DNA from 3 places in the Oceanisphaera sp. genome. Region 2 is predicted to be linked to each of the others. Evidence: predicted binding sites of a transcription regulator. Region 2 holds the regulator's gene; each other region holds the start of a gene.
The links. Region 2 encodes sigma-54, which starts transcription at its own class of promoters, with help from an activator protein. Its sites were predicted from a motif close to TGGCACNGTTTTNGCTT; they were not measured.
Positions count from the first base shown of each region.

Region 1: ACTHY5_RS08010 (urease accessory protein UreD) is a predicted target of sigma-54. The motif match lies at 1,286-1,302, and genes of this name have one in related genera.
Region 3: flgA (flagellar basal body P-ring formation chaperone FlgA) is a predicted target of sigma-54. The motif match lies at 3,036-3,052, and genes of this name have one in related genera.

Region 1 is NZ_JBQDEX010000075.1:833-6,373, forward strand. It holds gene queC (7-cyano-7-deazaguanine synthase QueC) at 1-23, shown strand, start outside; gene queD (6-carboxytetrahydropterin synthase QueD) at 23-379, shown strand; gene queE (7-carboxy-7-deazaguanine synthase QueE) at 376-1,149, shown strand; gene ACTHY5_RS08010 (urease accessory protein UreD) at 1,343-2,203, shown strand; gene ACTHY5_RS08015 (urease subunit gamma) at 2,230-2,532, shown strand; gene ACTHY5_RS08020 (urease subunit beta) at 2,545-2,865, shown strand; gene ureC (urease subunit alpha) at 2,858-4,564, shown strand; gene ureE (urease accessory protein UreE) at 4,652-5,137, shown strand; gene ACTHY5_RS08035 (urease accessory protein UreF) at 5,070-5,541, shown strand, end outside.
Region 2 is NZ_JBQDEX010000026.1:15,335-20,875, reverse strand. It holds gene rapZ (RNase adapter RapZ) at 1-732, opposite strand, end outside; gene ptsN (PTS IIA-like nitrogen regulatory protein PtsN) at 742-1,188, opposite strand; gene hpf (ribosome hibernation promoting factor) at 1,191-1,478, opposite strand; gene ACTHY5_RS04100 (RNA polymerase factor sigma-54) at 1,501-2,952, opposite strand; gene lptB (LPS export ABC transporter ATP-binding protein) at 3,001-3,726, opposite strand; gene lptA (lipopolysaccharide transport periplasmic protein LptA) at 3,729-4,259, opposite strand; gene lptC (LPS export ABC transporter periplasmic protein LptC) at 4,228-4,776, opposite strand; gene kdsC (3-deoxy-manno-octulosonate-8-phosphatase KdsC) at 4,773-5,324, opposite strand; gene ACTHY5_RS04075 (KpsF/GutQ family sugar-phosphate isomerase) at 5,324-5,541, opposite strand, start outside.
Region 3 is NZ_JBQDEX010000047.1:2,406-7,946, reverse strand. It holds gene ACTHY5_RS06170 (flagellar hook assembly protein FlgD) at 1-185, opposite strand, end outside; gene flgC (flagellar basal body rod protein FlgC) at 192-611, opposite strand; gene flgB (flagellar basal body rod protein FlgB) at 608-1,009, opposite strand; gene ACTHY5_RS06155 (CheR family methyltransferase) at 1,235-2,056, opposite strand; gene ACTHY5_RS06150 (chemotaxis protein CheV) at 2,083-2,997, opposite strand; gene flgA (flagellar basal body P-ring formation chaperone FlgA) at 3,164-3,931, shown strand; gene flgM (flagellar biosynthesis anti-sigma factor FlgM) at 4,003-4,323, shown strand; gene flgN (flagellar export chaperone FlgN) at 4,325-4,738, shown strand; gene ACTHY5_RS06130 (LPP20 family lipoprotein) at 4,861-5,253, opposite strand; gene ACTHY5_RS06125 (FlgO family outer membrane protein) at 5,243-5,541, opposite strand, start outside.

The DNA of each region.
Region 1 (5,541 bases), on a different contig from region 2:
TAGCAGCGAAGGGGGACTTATAATGTATCGCATTAAAAAAGAGTTTCACTTTTCCGCTTCTCATCAGCTAGTGCAAATGCCTGACTGGCACCCTTGTGCGCGTTTGCACGGCCATAACTACATAGTTGAAATTGAACTTAGCGGTGAAACCCTCAATGAGTTTGGTTTTGTGCGCGATTACCTAGAATTAAGTGCCTTTAAAGACTACATCGACGAGCAGCTCGATCACCGGCATTTAAATGAGGTGTTAGGGGATGAGTGCACCACAGCGGAGCGGCTCGCTAAGCATTTGTTTGACTGGGCTGCCGCTCGCTGGCCAGAAGTCAGTGCCATTTCGGTATCGGAAACACCGAAAACTTGGGCGGAATATCGGCCATGAATCAGACTGTTATTGATAGCCAAACCTTGCATGACTCGATAAATGGCGATCAAAGCATCGCGATTAGTGAAATATTTGGCCCCACCATTCAAGGCGAAGGCGCCTTAGTGGGCGTGCCTACCGTATTTGTACGCACCGGCGGTTGTGATTTTCGCTGTTGTTGGTGTGATACCTTATATGCGGTTGAACCGCGCTTTAAAGCCGATTGGGCCGCCATGACAGCCCCACAAGTGCTGGCCGAAGTGGCTCGTTTAAGTGGTGCTAAGCCCTTGCTAATTACCTTGTCGGGGGGAAATCCTGCCCTGCAACCCTTAGCTGAACTACTTGAGCTGGGACATGCTCAAGGCTATACCTTTGCCATCGAAACCCAAGGCAGTAAGGCACAACCTTGGTTTGCCCAGCTCGATCATTTAACCCTCAGCCCCAAGCCGCCCTCAGCCGGCATGTCCTTTCATCAAGCGCGCTTTGATGAATGCGTGGCGCAGGCCGGAGCACACACCAAAGTGAGTTTAAAGCTGGTAATTGCCGATGAAGCTGATTATCAGTGGGCGCGAGCCTTTGCTGCACATTACCCGCAGCTGCCGCTAACACTACAGCCGTGTAACTTAGCGCCTGCCACCCCTGAGCTGCCAGAGCTTGAAACCGATCTTGACGCCTTAAATAACAAATTACGTTGGTTGGTGGACAAGGTCACAGAAGATGGGTGGTTTAATGCCCGCGTATTACCTCAACTACATGTGTTAATCTGGAACAATGCGCGCGGCGTATAACGGTGAGTCTCTATATTCGTTACTGATGGAGTGTGTGCCGGGTAAAGGTGGTATTAAATCGCGCTTGATATTTGACCGGTTACCTTTGGAACACGGCGATGGGCAGAGAAAATAAATGTTAAAATGACTTAATTATTCGCATTCATTTTGCTTTAATTAGATACTAGTAAAAATATCCACATGGCTTACTGTGATGAGTGCAACGCAAAGCCTTGCCCCCCAGGGCTATGGCGCAGATAGAAAATGGTTCGCTAAGCTTGAACTCAAGCTAGTCCCTTTTGTTAATAAAACCCACCTTAAACAACTCGCCTTTGTTGGCCCCTTGCGTATTCAACGCCCCTTTTATCCTGAAGACGGCGTGTGCCACCTGTATATCTTACATCCCCCCGGTGGTCTTGTTTCTGGTGATAAATTACATATTCACGCTCATTGTAGTGCCCACAGCCAAAGCCTGCTCACCACGCCTTCTGCAGGTAAAATTTACGGCCAAGATAGTGACGGTGTCGTGCAAGGGCAAACCGTGCATCTGCAATTAGCCGATAACGCCGAGTGCGAATGGCTGCCTCAAGAAACCCTTATTTTTAATAATGCCAATGCCGAGCTCGATACCCGCATCGAGTTAGCGGACACGGCGCGCTTTATTGGGTGGGATTTAGTCTGCCTAGGGCGACCTGCCAGTGATGCTCCCTTCCACCAAGGGCAAGTAAAACAGCGCATTCGTGTTTGGCGTAATGAGCGCCTTGTTTTAAATGAGCATGTACAACTCAGTGCGGGCAGTGAGTTGCAACAAGCACGGGTTGGCTTTGCCGGTAACAATGTGTTTGGCACCTTGCTCGCCACAGGCGTCGATTTTGAACCCGCCTTACTTGAGCAATTACGACAGCTTTTACCCAGCCCTGAGTTTTCCTTGACCCAACGCCTAGGTGTACTGTTAGTGCGCTATTTAGGCGATAACATGAATGAGTGCCGAGCCGGCATGTGGCAGGCGTGGCGGGTGATACGCCCGGTATTATTAATGCGTGAAGTCTGTATTCCCCGCATTTGGCTCACCTAATTTAAGTAACATATTAAGGCAACAACATGGAACTAAGCCCAAGAGAAAAAGATAAATTGCTGCTGTTTACCGCAGGCATGGTGGCCGAGCGCCGCCTCGCCCGTGGCCTAAAGCTTAATTACCCTGAGTCGGTGGCCTATTTATCCATGGCGATTTTAGAAGGGGCGCGTGATGGGCGTACCGTGGCTGAATTAATGGGCAGTGGGCGCAATTGGTTAACTCGAGAGCAGGTGATGGATGGCGTGCCAGACATGGTCAAAGAAGTGCAAGTGGAAGCGACTTTCCCCGATGGCACTAAGCTTGTGACATTACATGATCCCATTCAATAACAGGTAAACAAGATGAAACCTGGAGCAATACAGGTCGCTGCGGGCGATCTTGAATTAAACATCGGTCGTGAAAGGCGCACCTTAGTGGTGGCTAATACTGGTGACAGACCTATTCAAGTAGGTTCACATTATCACTTTGCAGAAGTGAACCCCGCTCTTAAATTAGACAGAGCCCAAGCGCTGGGTTTTCGGCTCGATATTGCCGCCGGCACGGCCATTCGCTTTGAACCCGGCCAAGAGCGCAGTGTGACCCTAGTTGCCTTAGCGGGTTTGCGTCGGGTATATGGTTTTAGAGGCGATGTAATGGGTCCATTAGGAGAGCAAGATGTCTAAAATTAGCCGCAGTGCCTACGCTGACATGTTTGGCCCCACTATTGGGGATAGAATTCGCTTAGCCGACACTCAATTATGGATTGAAGTGGAGCAAGATTATGCCTATTACGGCGATGAAGTTACCTTTGGTGGTGGTAAGGTTATTCGCGATGGCATGGGACAAAGCCAGCTGGGTGATGCCGACACCGTAGATACCGTCATTACCAATGTGGTCATACTCGATCACTGGGGCATAGTTAAAGCCGATGTCGGCATTACCAATGGCCGCATTGTGGCCATTGGTAAAGCAGGTAACCCCGATATTCAAGACGGCGTGACCATTAACTTAGGCGCTTGCAGCGAAGTGATTGCTGGCGAGGGGAAAATACTCACCGCCGGTGGCGTCGATAGCCATATTCACTATATTTGCCCTCAACAAATAGAAGAAGCCAGTTGCTCAGGCATTACCACCATGATTGGCGGCGGCACAGGCCCTGCCACCGGTAGTAAAGCCACCACCAGCACCCCAGGAGCCTGGCATATGGCGCGTATGCTACAAGCCACCGACCAATTGCCGATGAACTTTGGTTTTTTAGGCAAAGGTTGCACCAGCGTACCCGGCCCCTTGCGTGAGCAACTAGAAGCCGGCGCCATGGGCCTTAAAATACATGAAGATTGGGGGGCGACACCGGCGGCCATTGATTGCTGTTTGTCGGTAGCGGAAGAGTATGATGTGCAAATTGCTATTCATACCGATACCTTAAATGAGTCCGGCTTTGTTGATGACACTGTGGGCGCCTTTAAAGGACGTACCGTACACACCTACCATACTGAAGGCGCGGGAGGCGGTCATGCTCCCGATATTTTAAAAGCCTGTAGCTTGTCGAATGTGTTGCCCTCGTCCACCAACCCGACACGGCCTTACACCATTAATACCGTGGATGAACATTTAGATATGTTAATGGTGTGCCATCATCTGGATCCTAATATTCCCGAAGACGTGGCGTTTGCCGACTCACGTATTCGTAAAGAAACCATCGCTGCCGAAGATATTTTACAAGACCTAGGGGTGATTTCGATGATCTCTTCCGACAGTCAAGCCATGGGCCGCGTGGGAGAGGTGGTGTGTCGTACTTGGCAAACCGCTGACAAAATGCGTCAACAACGCGGCTTATTACCCGAAGATGAAGCCTTAGGCTGTGATAACTTTCGTGCTAAACGTTATATCGCCAAATACACCATTAACCCCGCGATTGCTCACGGTGTTAGCCACATAGTGGGCTCGGTGGAAGTGGGTAAGCTGGCCGATTTAGTGCTGTGGGAACCGGCTTTTTTTGGTATTAAACCGGCGTTGATTTTAAAAGGCGGTACCATACCTTATGCGCCCATGGGCGATATTAATGGCTCTATTCCCACCCCTCAGCCGGTGCATTACCGCCCTATGTTTGGCTCATTGGGCCGCTCGGCATCCGCAAGCAGTGTGACTTTTGTCAGCCAAGCCGCCTTAAAGAATAACTTGGTATCGCAATTGGGCTTAACCCGTGAGCTGGTGGCCTGCGTGAATACCCGCAAGGTACAAAAGCAAGATATGATCCACAACGGCGCCACGCCTGAGCTAGAAGTAGATGCGCAAACGTATGAGGTGCGTTGTGACGGTGAGCTATTAACCTGCGAGCCCGCAGAAGTACTGCCACTGGCGCAACTCTATATGTTGTTTTAAATACAAAGCGCCTAGCACCAAGCTGCTCCAGATGAAGCAGGGTGTGTTTGAACTTACGGCTTACAGCTATGTTTATTGGAGATAACAGTGTTAAAAATTATTCAATGTTTAGGGCAGAGTGAACACACCGCTGACGATCAGCTGGTGTTGCCATTTGAACTGCGCCAAAAAGGGCGCTTTAAAGCCGTTAGTGAGCAAGGAGTCGAGTTAGGGGTATTTTTAGAACGCGGCCAAGTGCTGGCCGAGGGCGACAAGCTACAAGCAGAAGATGGACGCATCTTGGTTGTGATAGCACAAGATGAGCAAGTGGTGACGGCTCATGCTGAAGACTGGCCAAGCTTTGCCCGTGCCTGCTATCACTTAGGTAATCGCCATGTCACCTTACAACTGGGTGAGTGCTGGTTACGCTTTCAGCCCGATCACGTACTTGAGCATTTGGCCGAGCATTTAGGGCTGCGCTTAGATAAAGGTGATGCGCCTTTCCACCCCGAATCGGGGGCCTATCATGGCAGCCACAGCCACAGCCACAGCCACAGCCACAGCCATGAGCCAAGCGAGCAGCATGGACATTGATGCGCCACAGCTGCTGGCGCTGCTGCATTTGTCGAGTCCGGCATTGCCCATCGGCTCCTTTGCCTATTCCAGCGGCTTAGAATCCGCCATAGATCTGCAATGGATAACCAATGAAGCTGAGTTACAAAGCTGGCTAGAGGGGATGTTGCACGGCATGGCACATTTAGATATTCCGGTATTGCTGCGTTTATCTGAGGCCAGAGCCAAACATGATGCGCAGTTAGGCCAAGAGTGGAGTGATTACTTGCGTGCCAGCCGTGAAACCCATGAGCTGTTATTTGAAGATGAACAGCAAGCCATGGCCTTGGTTCGCTTATTAAAAGGCCAAGGAGTTGATGTTTCATCCCTACCCAAAGAGCCGGCTTTTATGGCGGTGTACAGTCTAGCCGCCGAGCATTGGGGGC
Region 2 (5,541 bases):
AGTGACATAACTGCGGTTGTTACGCTCAAGATGCGGCATCCAAGTGACCAGGAGGTTTTCTATTTGCCAGCGGTATTTGCTCACTTCAAGCTGGCTATTTAAATAATTAGCCACAGGCTCATCTTGGCCAGTAAAAGGCCTCAATTCGGCAATCCAGTGTGGGTTAGGTAAAAAACGGGCATCAAATACAAAATCAGCATCTTGAGAGATACCAAATTTATAGCCAAAGGATTCAAACACCCAGTTTAATTCACGTTCCTTTTTACCCAATATTCGAGCGCGGATAATTTCGCTTAAGTCATGAATACTGAGATCTGAGGTATCAATGCGCAAATCAGCCGCCGATGATAAAGGCGCTAATAGGTGGGTCTCTTGGCGAATAGCTTCATCCAGTGTGAGGCTGAGCCGAGACAGAGGGTGTAGCCTGCGGGTATCACCAAAGCGGCGAATAAGTGCGGCATTATCGGCATCAATAAAGATATTTGATAGGCTTACACCTTCTATATTACGAACTTGGTCTAAACAGCTTTCCATTTTTTCATTACTGTCGGGGAGGTTACGTACGTCAACACTCACAGCTACTTCGCCGGGCTTGTTGCGCCGCATTTTAACCAAATCGGGTAAGAGCTCTACCGGCAGGTTATCGACACAATAATAGCCTAAATCCTCAAGTACCCGTAACGCGACGGTTTTTCCCGAACCAGAACGACCACTGACGATTACCAGCTGCATAGTTCCCCCTTAAGAAGAAATCATGATTTGATGGAGCTCGTCATCACTACTGGCTTGACGTAGCTGTTTGCAAATCTGTTTGTCACTGAGCTTTTCGGCAATCAATGACAGTGTTTTAAGATGTTGCTTACACTCTTGTTCAGGTACAAGCAGTGCAAATACTAAACTGACCGGCTGATTATCAATAGCATCAAACTCTACTGGTTCAGCAAAGGTCAGTAACACGGCGGTGGCTTGGTTATCATCACTAATACGGCCATGAGGAATGGCAATGCCATTACCTATGCCGGTGGTACCCATTTTTTCTCTGGCTAACAGGCAGTCAAATAACTGCTGGCTGTTAACGTTAAGATGCTGGGCGGCTAGTTCACTGATGATTTCCAGAGCGCGTTTTTTGCTTGTGCAGGGGATTGCACTGCGCGTGCAATCCCTGCTTAATATATCGGCGACTTCCATGGTTATTTTTGCTTAAGCTTCTCTTTGTGTTTAATGACTTGGCGATCGAGCTTATCAATTAAGCTGTCTATCGCGGCGTACATATCTTCACTTTCTGCGTTGGCGAAAATTTCACCGCCGCTAAGCAGTATTCTTGCTTCAGCTACTTTTTGCACTTTTTCTAGGGTAAGAACGACGTGTGCGTTGGTTATATTATCAAAATGGCGCTCTAGACGAGAGAACTTGCTGTTAACATAATCACGTAATGAGTCTGTGATATCTACATGGTGTCCAGTCAAATTTATTTGCATAATGTCTTCCTTCTAGGTCGGCCTACATCAGGCGTTTACGTTGATTGGAAGGGGGGATGGCCAGCGACTCTCGATATTTAGCGATGGTGCGTCTCGCCACCTTTATCCCTTGCTCAGCCAGCAGTTGAGCAATTTTGCTATCACTCAACGGCTTAACCGGGTTTTCTGCTCCGACTAATTTTTTGATTAAAGCACGAATAGCGGTGGATGAACATTCTCCGCCGCTTTCGGTTCCTACATGGCTGGAGAAAAAATACTTCAGCTCAAACACGCCTCTTGGCGTGTGTAAAAATTTTTGTGTGGTCACTCGCGAGATGGTGGATTCGTGCATTTCTACCACATCGGCCACTTGATTGAGCACCATGGGTTTCATGGCCTCTGCTCCATACTCAAAGAATGCCTGTTGTTGGTCAACAATACAATTAGCAACCTTGAGTAAGGTCTCATTTCGGCTTTCTAGGCTTTTGATAAACCACTTAGCATCTTGCAGGTGGTTGCGAATGTACTGGCTATCTTCTGTGCCCTTCGCACTGCTTGCCATAGCGGCATAGGTTTGGTTTAGTCGCACCTTTGGCATTGCATCTGTATTTAGTTCGGCCACCCAAGTGCCTTTGCGTTTGCTGACCACTACATCGGGGATTACATATTCAGAGTTTGACTGCAGTATGCGACTACCCGGCCTCGGCTCAAGCTGTTGAATTAGCGCTAATACGTCTCTTAGCTCATTTTCTTTAAGGCAGGCCTTACGCTGCAAGGTACGGTAATCGCGGTTACCTAGCAAATCCATGTGATGCTCAAGCACTGCTAGGGCATCACTTAGCCATGGGGTGTCGTGGGGCAGGGCATGGAGTTGAATTGATAAGCACTCTTGTACGCTGCGTGCTGCAACACCTAAAGGATCAAAATGTTGAATACGTTTAAGTACCGCCTCCACCTCGTCTGCTTCAATATGCTGCTCCCCACCTGATACGCTGGCTAATAGGGCGTCTATATCTAGGCTGAGATAGCCGGCGTCGTCAATGGCATCAATAATCGCTAAGGCGATAGCTTGGTCGGTATCGCTAAAGGGGGTCAGTTGCATCTGCCATAACAGGTAATCTTGTAAGGTTTCGGTTGTTTCCCCTTGGTACACCGTATCGTCCATGCCTTCAGGTAAGCCTGCGTTAGTACTACCAGACGAAGCGGTGTAAATTTCCTCCCACTGGGTGTCCATTGGCAAATCATCTGATAGCTGGTGCTGTTCCATCGCTTTGTCGGTGGCTAGCTGATCATTTTGCTGAGGGGCTGCTGTTTGAGATTCTGCCTCGCTCTGTTCGTCTTGCTCCTCTTGCTCAAGCAGGGGGTTATTATCAAGTGCAAGTTGAATTTCTTGTTGCAACTCCAAGCTCGATAGCTGCAACAGGCGAATGGCCTGTTGCAGCTGAGGCGTCATGGTCAGCTGCTGGCCCATGCGTAATTGAAGAATTGGCTTCATTGTAAAAAAGTCCTTCCATATCAACCGCGAATGGCTACAGCGGTGCCGTTAGAGGCTAAATTGCTCACCAAGATAGACTTTCTTGACCTGTTCATTATTAAGTATTTCGGCTGGTGTGCCAGCGGCTATACGGTGGCCTTGGCTAACAATATAGGCGCGTTCACACACATCAAGCGTTTCACGCACATTGTGGTCGGTAATTAACACGCCTAAGCCTCTGTCTCGCAGGTGCAATATAATTTTTTTAATATCGAGTACTGATATAGGATCGACACCGGCAAAAGGTTCATCCAACAAAATAAAGCGGGGATCAGCGGCGAGTGCGCGGGCAATCTCCACTCGTCTGCGCTCACCACCGGACAAGCTCATGCCGGTATTATCTCGAATATGGGTAATATTAAACTCTTCGAGTAGTTGTTCCATTTTTTCTGTGCGCTCGTCTGAGCTTAAATCTTTGCGTGTTTCTAATACCGCCATTATGTTATTAGATACACTTAAACGGCGAAAGATAGACGCTTCTTGCGGTAAATAACCAATGCCACTGCGGGCCCGTAAGTGCATGGGTTGATGACTAATATCTTGTTCATCTATGGCGATACTGCCGGCATCGCTTTGTACTAAGCCCACAATCATATAAAAAGAGGTGGTCTTGCCGGCGCCATTGGGGCCAAGCAGACCAACAATTTGGCCGGTATTTACTGTCATACTGACATCAGCTACTACCTGACGCCCTTTGTAACTTTTTTGGAGATTGCGCGCTTTTAGCGTGGCCATGATTACTTTTGAGCCTCATCTTTAGTCGATTTTTGTTGCTTTTCAGGCAAAAACACTGTGGTTACCCGATCTTGCCCGCCTTGGCTTTCGGCTTCCATTTGCTCTTTGTCGATAAAATAACGAATACGATAACCCGTCACTATATTATCGTTTTGCTTGATTTGTGCATTGTTTAGCAGTGTCATGGTGCGAGACGTTATATCGTAATTAATCTGATTAGCTTGAGCTCTTATTGGCTCGCCACTGTCTAACACTTGGTAATAGGTGGCAGGAGCGCCATAGGCCGTCATAGATTGCAGGCCTTTATCATTACGAATCACCACTAACTTACTGGCACGCACATCTAAGGTACCTTGTTTTACTACCACTTTATCAGTGAAGGTCACTTTGTTGTCTGCCAGTTCAACGAGTTGACGACCCGCATCAATAGTGACTGCCTGATTATAGTCAGACTCTTTAGCATGAGCCCCATTGAGGCTCAATGCTAACAGGCTACTCACGCTAAGGAGTAATATACGTTGCTTGGGTATCATGCAGTAATTCCACCGTTTGTTGATCGATTTTGCCAAGCAAACCTCTGCCTTGTGCCTGATAGTTTGGGCTAGTTAACTGTACTACTTGATTAGATCGCAATTGGTTATTAATAAAGTCCAGCTCGAGATATTCGGTTGTTAAAGTTTTGACGGGGCTGTTCGCTTGCAGCCCTTTACCTACCACAGTGCCGTTTAACACCAGGTTGTCGTCTGTATTTAACATGCCTTCATCACCACTCAGTTGCCATTGGGGCTGGCCACTAGGTGAATAAAGCAAGATAACAGGTTTTTCCATTAGGGTCATGGCCAGTGGTTGGTAGTGCTCGGCGTATTCGGCCTCTAATCCACGATAGGGCAACCCCAGTTTGTTATATTGCACACTCACCAAATTTTTGGCGATAAAATCAGGTTGATAGTTCTGCTGGGTAATCACTTGTTCATCACTGGGTTTAAACCACTGCCAGCAGGCTAATGCCAATACAAATAGGCCGAAAAACCACCCCGTTTGACGGCTCATATACTCATACCTTGGGCATGAGCTAATTGTCCTCGGGCTTCTAGTATCAAATCACACAGTTCACGTACCGCCCCTTGGCCACCTTTTAAGTGAGTCACATAGTCTGCCTGCTGGCGCACTTTAGGGTGCGCATCAGCCACAGCGACACCCAAGGCGCAGTGTTGCATTACCGGTAAGTCCACTACATCATCGCCAATATAGGCAACCTGCTCTGGGGTTAGGTGTAAGTCGGTCATGAGAGCGTGATAGCCTTGCATCTTATCGCTTTGCCCTTGATAAACATGCTCTACACCCAGTGAGGCCATGCGCTCGGCGACTATGGTGGAGTTGCGCCCCGTTATAATAGCCACTGTGATGCCAATATTTTGCAGGGCTTTTATGCCAAAACCGTCTTTGGTATTAAAACTCTTGTATTCTTCACCTTGGTTGCCCAAGTAAATATTACCGTCAGATAACACACCGTCTACATCACAAATCAGTAACTGCACTTTAGCCAAGTTGCGCCATACTGTGGTGGCTACAGGACCATATAAGCCAGACTCTTCCATTAAATAACTCCTGCCAACAATACATCATGCATATTAAAGGCCCCAATGGGCTGGTGATCTTCATTGAGCACCAGCAGGCCGCTGATTTTTTTCTCTTCCATTAGCTGTACCGCTTCTGCTGCGAGCATGCCGGCATGGACTGTGGTGCAGCTTGTTGTCATCACTTGCTTAATCATAGTGTGGTGCACATCTATCTTTTGATCCAGAGTACGGCGTA
Region 3 (5,541 bases), on a different contig from region 2:
ATTTGTGCAATCATATCGGAGTTATCAGCCGGATCAAACGGATCTTGATAGGCCAACTGTTGCGTCATAAGAGCAAAGAAATCTTCTTGACCAAGCTCGGTACGCCCCGGATCTTTCGCTTTATCGGCAGGGCTTTGTTCGCCTGGCCACTTCATGCCATCTAGGTAGTCTTGGTTAACTTGCATATTGGATTACCCCTTACCTAAGCGCAGTGTTTGTTGCAGCATTTGTTTAGCTGCATCGGCTACTTGCACGTTTGTTTGGTAGTTACGCGAGGCACTTAGCATATCGGTCATTTCTTCTACCACATTCACGTTTGGCTTATAAATAAAGCCTTCGGCATCTGCCATAGGATGATCGGGATGAAACTCTTTCAGTAATGGCTTGTCTGTTTCAACTACGCCCATAACTTTAACACCGACACTTTCTTGGCGGTCTGACAATGCCTGATCTAAGTCAGCAGCAAACACCGGCTTACGGGCGCGGTAGGTTTCATTCACACTTGAACTGACACTGTCGGCGTTAGCCAAGTTACTGGCGGTTGTATTTAGCCGTACCGACTGCGCACTCATGGCACTGCCGGAAATATCAAATACCTTAAATAGGCTCACATTGACTCTCCTTTAATGGCTTTTAGCAGACCGCTGATTTTACTGTTTAAAAACTCAAGCGAAGCCTGATATTGCAAGGCGTTTTCCATATAGCTATTACGCTCGGTTTGCACATCTACCGTATTACCATCACCGGTATCAGGTTGATTGGGCACCCGAAACTGCACACTACCAGGCGGAGCTAAATCAACAGCAAAGTGTTGCTGATTCGTGCGGCTAAGCGAAAAACCTTGGCCAGTTTGCGCCTGCTCTAATGCGGTATTAAAGTCCATATCTTTGGCTTTGTAACCTGGCGTATCGGCGTTAGCCAAGTTACCTGCCAATAATTCCGCCCGGCCAGAACGTGTGACTAAGGCGTGTTGATGAATACCAAAGGCTTTATCGAAGGAAATCGTCACCCGGCACCTCTTGCAGCTACGTTATTGCCACCGAGTGGCATAATATTGCCGCCTAGTAGCTTAAATTAGTGAGAAGCGGTGAACGATAGCTCTTGTTCATGCCTCCCGCTTTGTTACTGTTATACCAAGCAAGACCTATGCCAACTGTTAAAATTGCAGTACTAAAACAACACTGCCCCCATTAATAACATTAACGGGGGCAGAGAAGAGAACTCAAAATGATTGCTACTTCAGCCGATAGATGATGCCAGGGTTACAGCGGATCATTTCAAATTTATCTGATAAGCCGGTCAGCGACTCTGACGCTCCTAGTAGTAAGTACCCCCCAGGGTTTAACGAGTGCGCAAACTGGTTAAGGATTTTGGTTTTATTTGCTGGAGAAAAGTAAATAAGCACGTTACGACAAAATATAATGTCAAACTTACCCAATAAGCTGTAGCTGTCTAGCAAGTTAAAGGGACGAAAAGACACCATATTTCTCACTTTATCTTTTAACTGCATTTTACCATCAGCTAACGGAGTAAAAAAATGGCTTCTTCGCTCCGGGGATAAACCACGCGCTAGGGATAGGCTATCGTAAATTCCTTTTTTACAGTGCTCTAGCATACTCGTCGAAATATCAGTGGCCACAATTTGCAGCCCTGGCAAACCACCGGGTTTGTGCGCCTGATACTCTAGCGCCGTCATTGCAATCGAGTAGGGCTCTTGACCAGAAGAACTGGCAGAAGACCATATTTTTAACGTTTTACCCGGCTTAGCAAGTTCAGGGAATAACTTTTCACTGAGTAAAGTAAAAGGATAAGCATCACGAAACCATAGCGTTTCGTTCGTCGTCATCGCATCAATCACAGCTGTTTTAAGCTCTCGCTCACGAGGCAACATACTTTTAGCCACTAAGTCATCTAATGACTCTAATTGAAAGCGAGTTAATAGCGGCGACAAGCGGCTTTTTACTAAATACTGTTTATTATCACCCAGCACTATGCCTGTGCTAGTTTCAAGAAACTGGCAAAACGCTCGATACTGTTGGTCGGTCAGATTCTTCATCAATTACCTGTTCCTTTATACCTATTTTAGAGTGCGCTTTTCACGGCTGTTGCCAACTCATCAGGGTGGAACTTCGCAATAAAATCGTTCGCCCCTACTTTTTCAATCAATGCTTTATTAAACACACCACTTAAAGAGGTATGTAAAATGACATGCAAACCTTTTAGTGATGGATTATTTCTAATTTCAGCAGTAAGAGTGTAACCGTCCATCTCAGGCATTTCCACATCAGAAATGACCATAGATAACTGTTCGTTAATTGGGCCAATAGCAGCTAATTCTTTAAGCTTATCAAGGGCGAGTCGACCATTTTCTGTCACTATAACCTCAAAGCCTAAGCTTACAAGTGTGTTATAAATTTGACGGCGTGCTACGGAGGAGTCATCGGCTATCAAAATAGGCTTTTGATCCGCTGTGGTTAAACCAGACACTTCATCCACTAACTCATCTCTTACCACAGAATGAGCAGGAATAATTTCATCAAGAATTTTTTCTACGTCTAGAATTTCAACCAACTCACCATCTATTTCAGTAACTGCGGTCATGTAGTTAGAGCGACCTGCTCCTTTGGGGGGCGGCAAAATAGATTCCCAGTTAACGTTAATAATACGCTCAACTGAGTTGACTAAAAAACCTTGTATGGTGCGGTTATACTCAGAAATAATAACAAAACTGTTATCTATATCTGCAATAGGACGCCCACCCATGGCTTTACTGATATCGATAATAGAAATAGTCTGGCCACGAATGTTCGCTACCCCTTTAATCACTGAGCTGCGCTGGGGAAAAGCAGTTAAGTTTGGGCATTGCAGCACCTCTTTTACCTTGAACACGTTAATGCCAAATCTTTGACGGCCATTAAGTTTAAATAGTAATAACTCTAACCTATTTTGCCCAACAAGCTGTGTTCTTTGGTTGACTGAGTCAAGTATTCCCGCCATCACCCTTTCTCCGTATACGCCATCACCAAAAGGCTTAATGGCATGCTTTATGCATATTTTAGTTTAAACTGCGACTATCCGTGCGCTTTAATGCTAGCCTATCACTCACACTCTGCGGACGCCAACTGAGACCAACTTACCTTTTCTTATCGGCCACGAGGTAGTAATGCTTAGAAACATTTTCTTATTATGTGTGATTGCTCGCTCTTTTGTGCGATCAAGCTACAAAATAGTGTTATATAAAAAAAATTTAGTGCCTATATTACTGCTTGCGGGCTTAACTGCAGAGTCTCAAGCACAAATAAATAGTTCGTCTGCACATGAAGCGATTCGTCATTATGCCGAAGACTATGTGCGAGACTTAGTTGCTACCCAGCCAGATGATAAGTTAGAGGTTAATGCCGCAAGCATTGATACACGAGTGCAACTAACAGAATGTTTGGGGAAGCTGACCGCCAACATTAGGGGCTCAGGTGAAATAAAGCGCAACACTCATGTCTATTTACAGTGCCACGAAACACCAAGCTGGGATTTATTTGTGCCGGTTAGGGTGCGCATTCTTAAACCCGTGGTAACAGCACTAGACCCTATCGCACGCAATACGCTACTACAAGCGTCGCATCTCACCATTGAGTATGAAGATGAAGTATTATTACGCGGTGATATTTTTAGCCGAGTCAGTGAATTAGTGGGCTCTCGCAGTAAGCGCGATTTACGCCCAGGGCAGCCCATAAGAAGCAGCCAACTTTGTGTCGTATGTAAAGGTGACAAAGTTAGCATTTTGGCAAAAACAGGGGGGCTTATGCTAAGAACGGATGGCATTGCTGAAGAAGATGGCTCATTTAATGACAGCATTCGCGTGAGCAACCTCAATTCAGGTCGAAAAATCAGCGCTCGAGTCATGGCCGCAGGTCAAGTACAGGTTAAATTATAAATTCTGCTAAAGTTGTTGTGTACTAGGCCGATACCCCTTGTACGCAGCAGCAGAATTAGGACACTTATATTATGGCTATCGATAAATTACCCGCAGGTTTAGGCAATAGCACGCCACTAACAACCAATAAGTACAAACAAAACATTGGTAACGAAGCGGCGCCTAATGCAGCAAAAAATACGGTTTCTCCTTCTCAAGACTCCGTTACGCTTACCCCTCAGGCTCAGCGCCTTAGTCAGGTACAGCAAAACTTGGCTAACACCTCTGCGCCTGATAATAGCGCTAAAATAGCGGCGCTAAAAAAAGCCGTTAATGAGGGATCTTATCAAGTAGACAGTGATAAACTTGCTGCCAACATTTCAAGTTTTGAACAGGACTTAAAAGGCCTCTAATATGTCGCTTGCTGCGCTGCTAGAAACCCAACGCTTACAACTTGAGCAACTGCTAGAGATTACCGAGCAGGAGCTTGAGTTAATTACGCAACGAAAAGCATTAGAACTGCCTCCGTTAGCCGAGAGTAAGCAGGCCTTGCTTACTGTTATTCAAAAAACCGACGGCGAGCTGGCTCACCACCCAGACCGAGTTCAATTAAGCAATGAGTTTAAAGAACAGGTTAGTCTGTTACGTGATTTAGTCAGTAAGTGCCAAGAACGCAGCCAAGTCGCTGAGCAGCTGCTAGAACAGTCATTAAATGGTATTCGTCAGTTAAGCAATATTTTAAGTAAGCTGCATGAACGACAAAGTATGACTTATGATCAAAAAGGTCATACCAAGGGCATTAATAAAGGCACTGGCTTTAAAGTTTAATTTATAGCGCCAGACGCCAAGCTCAAAAAAACACCACTTTGATACATATATAGAGTGGTGTTTTTTTTATGATCGTCATTTTTAATCTCTTCAACATTCAACATTCAACATTCAACATTATCCTACTCCCCACGACGTAACTTTTCATAACGGTTTAAATCTAACTCTAGTTCGGTTATGTACATATCACCGTCGGGGTAGCTATTCACCACTTGAGCCCCTCGCACTACGCCACGACTACTGTTACTAACAGTGCCATCTTGTAAAATATGGCTATTCATAGTGCTAGAGCTAGACGACATTACGCCCCCTAATTGCTCTGTGAGCTCACGATAAGCATCCAGTTTAGAAGCACGCATCGCGTGTAACAGTTTCTGCTGATAATCCGCAGGGCTTTGCAGGCTAATAGGCGCGTACCCTACCGCCTGCAGTGGCTCACTTTTATTAAACAGCGATGACTGTGTGCTACAGCCACTTAAAAGCACCAGCAATATCAGCCCATACTTACTTCGCATAACGTCTCCTTTCTGCCGGTGTTATGACACGAGTTTGTGGGCCTTTGGCTCTCAGCAAACCGGCCACTAAATACTCAGGAATAAACTGCTGAGCACTGGCTATAAGGCTATTATCCCCCATGGACACCAAACGAGCATTAATTAAGCGTCCCCCAGTGGTTTCACTTACAGTGCCGTGCAACAAATAACGCGCATCAATTCGTGGGCTTAACTGACGATAATCTCGGCTGGTACTAATATCACCTTCGGGGGTGATACGAATAAAGGGCAAGGCTTTAAAGTCAACGA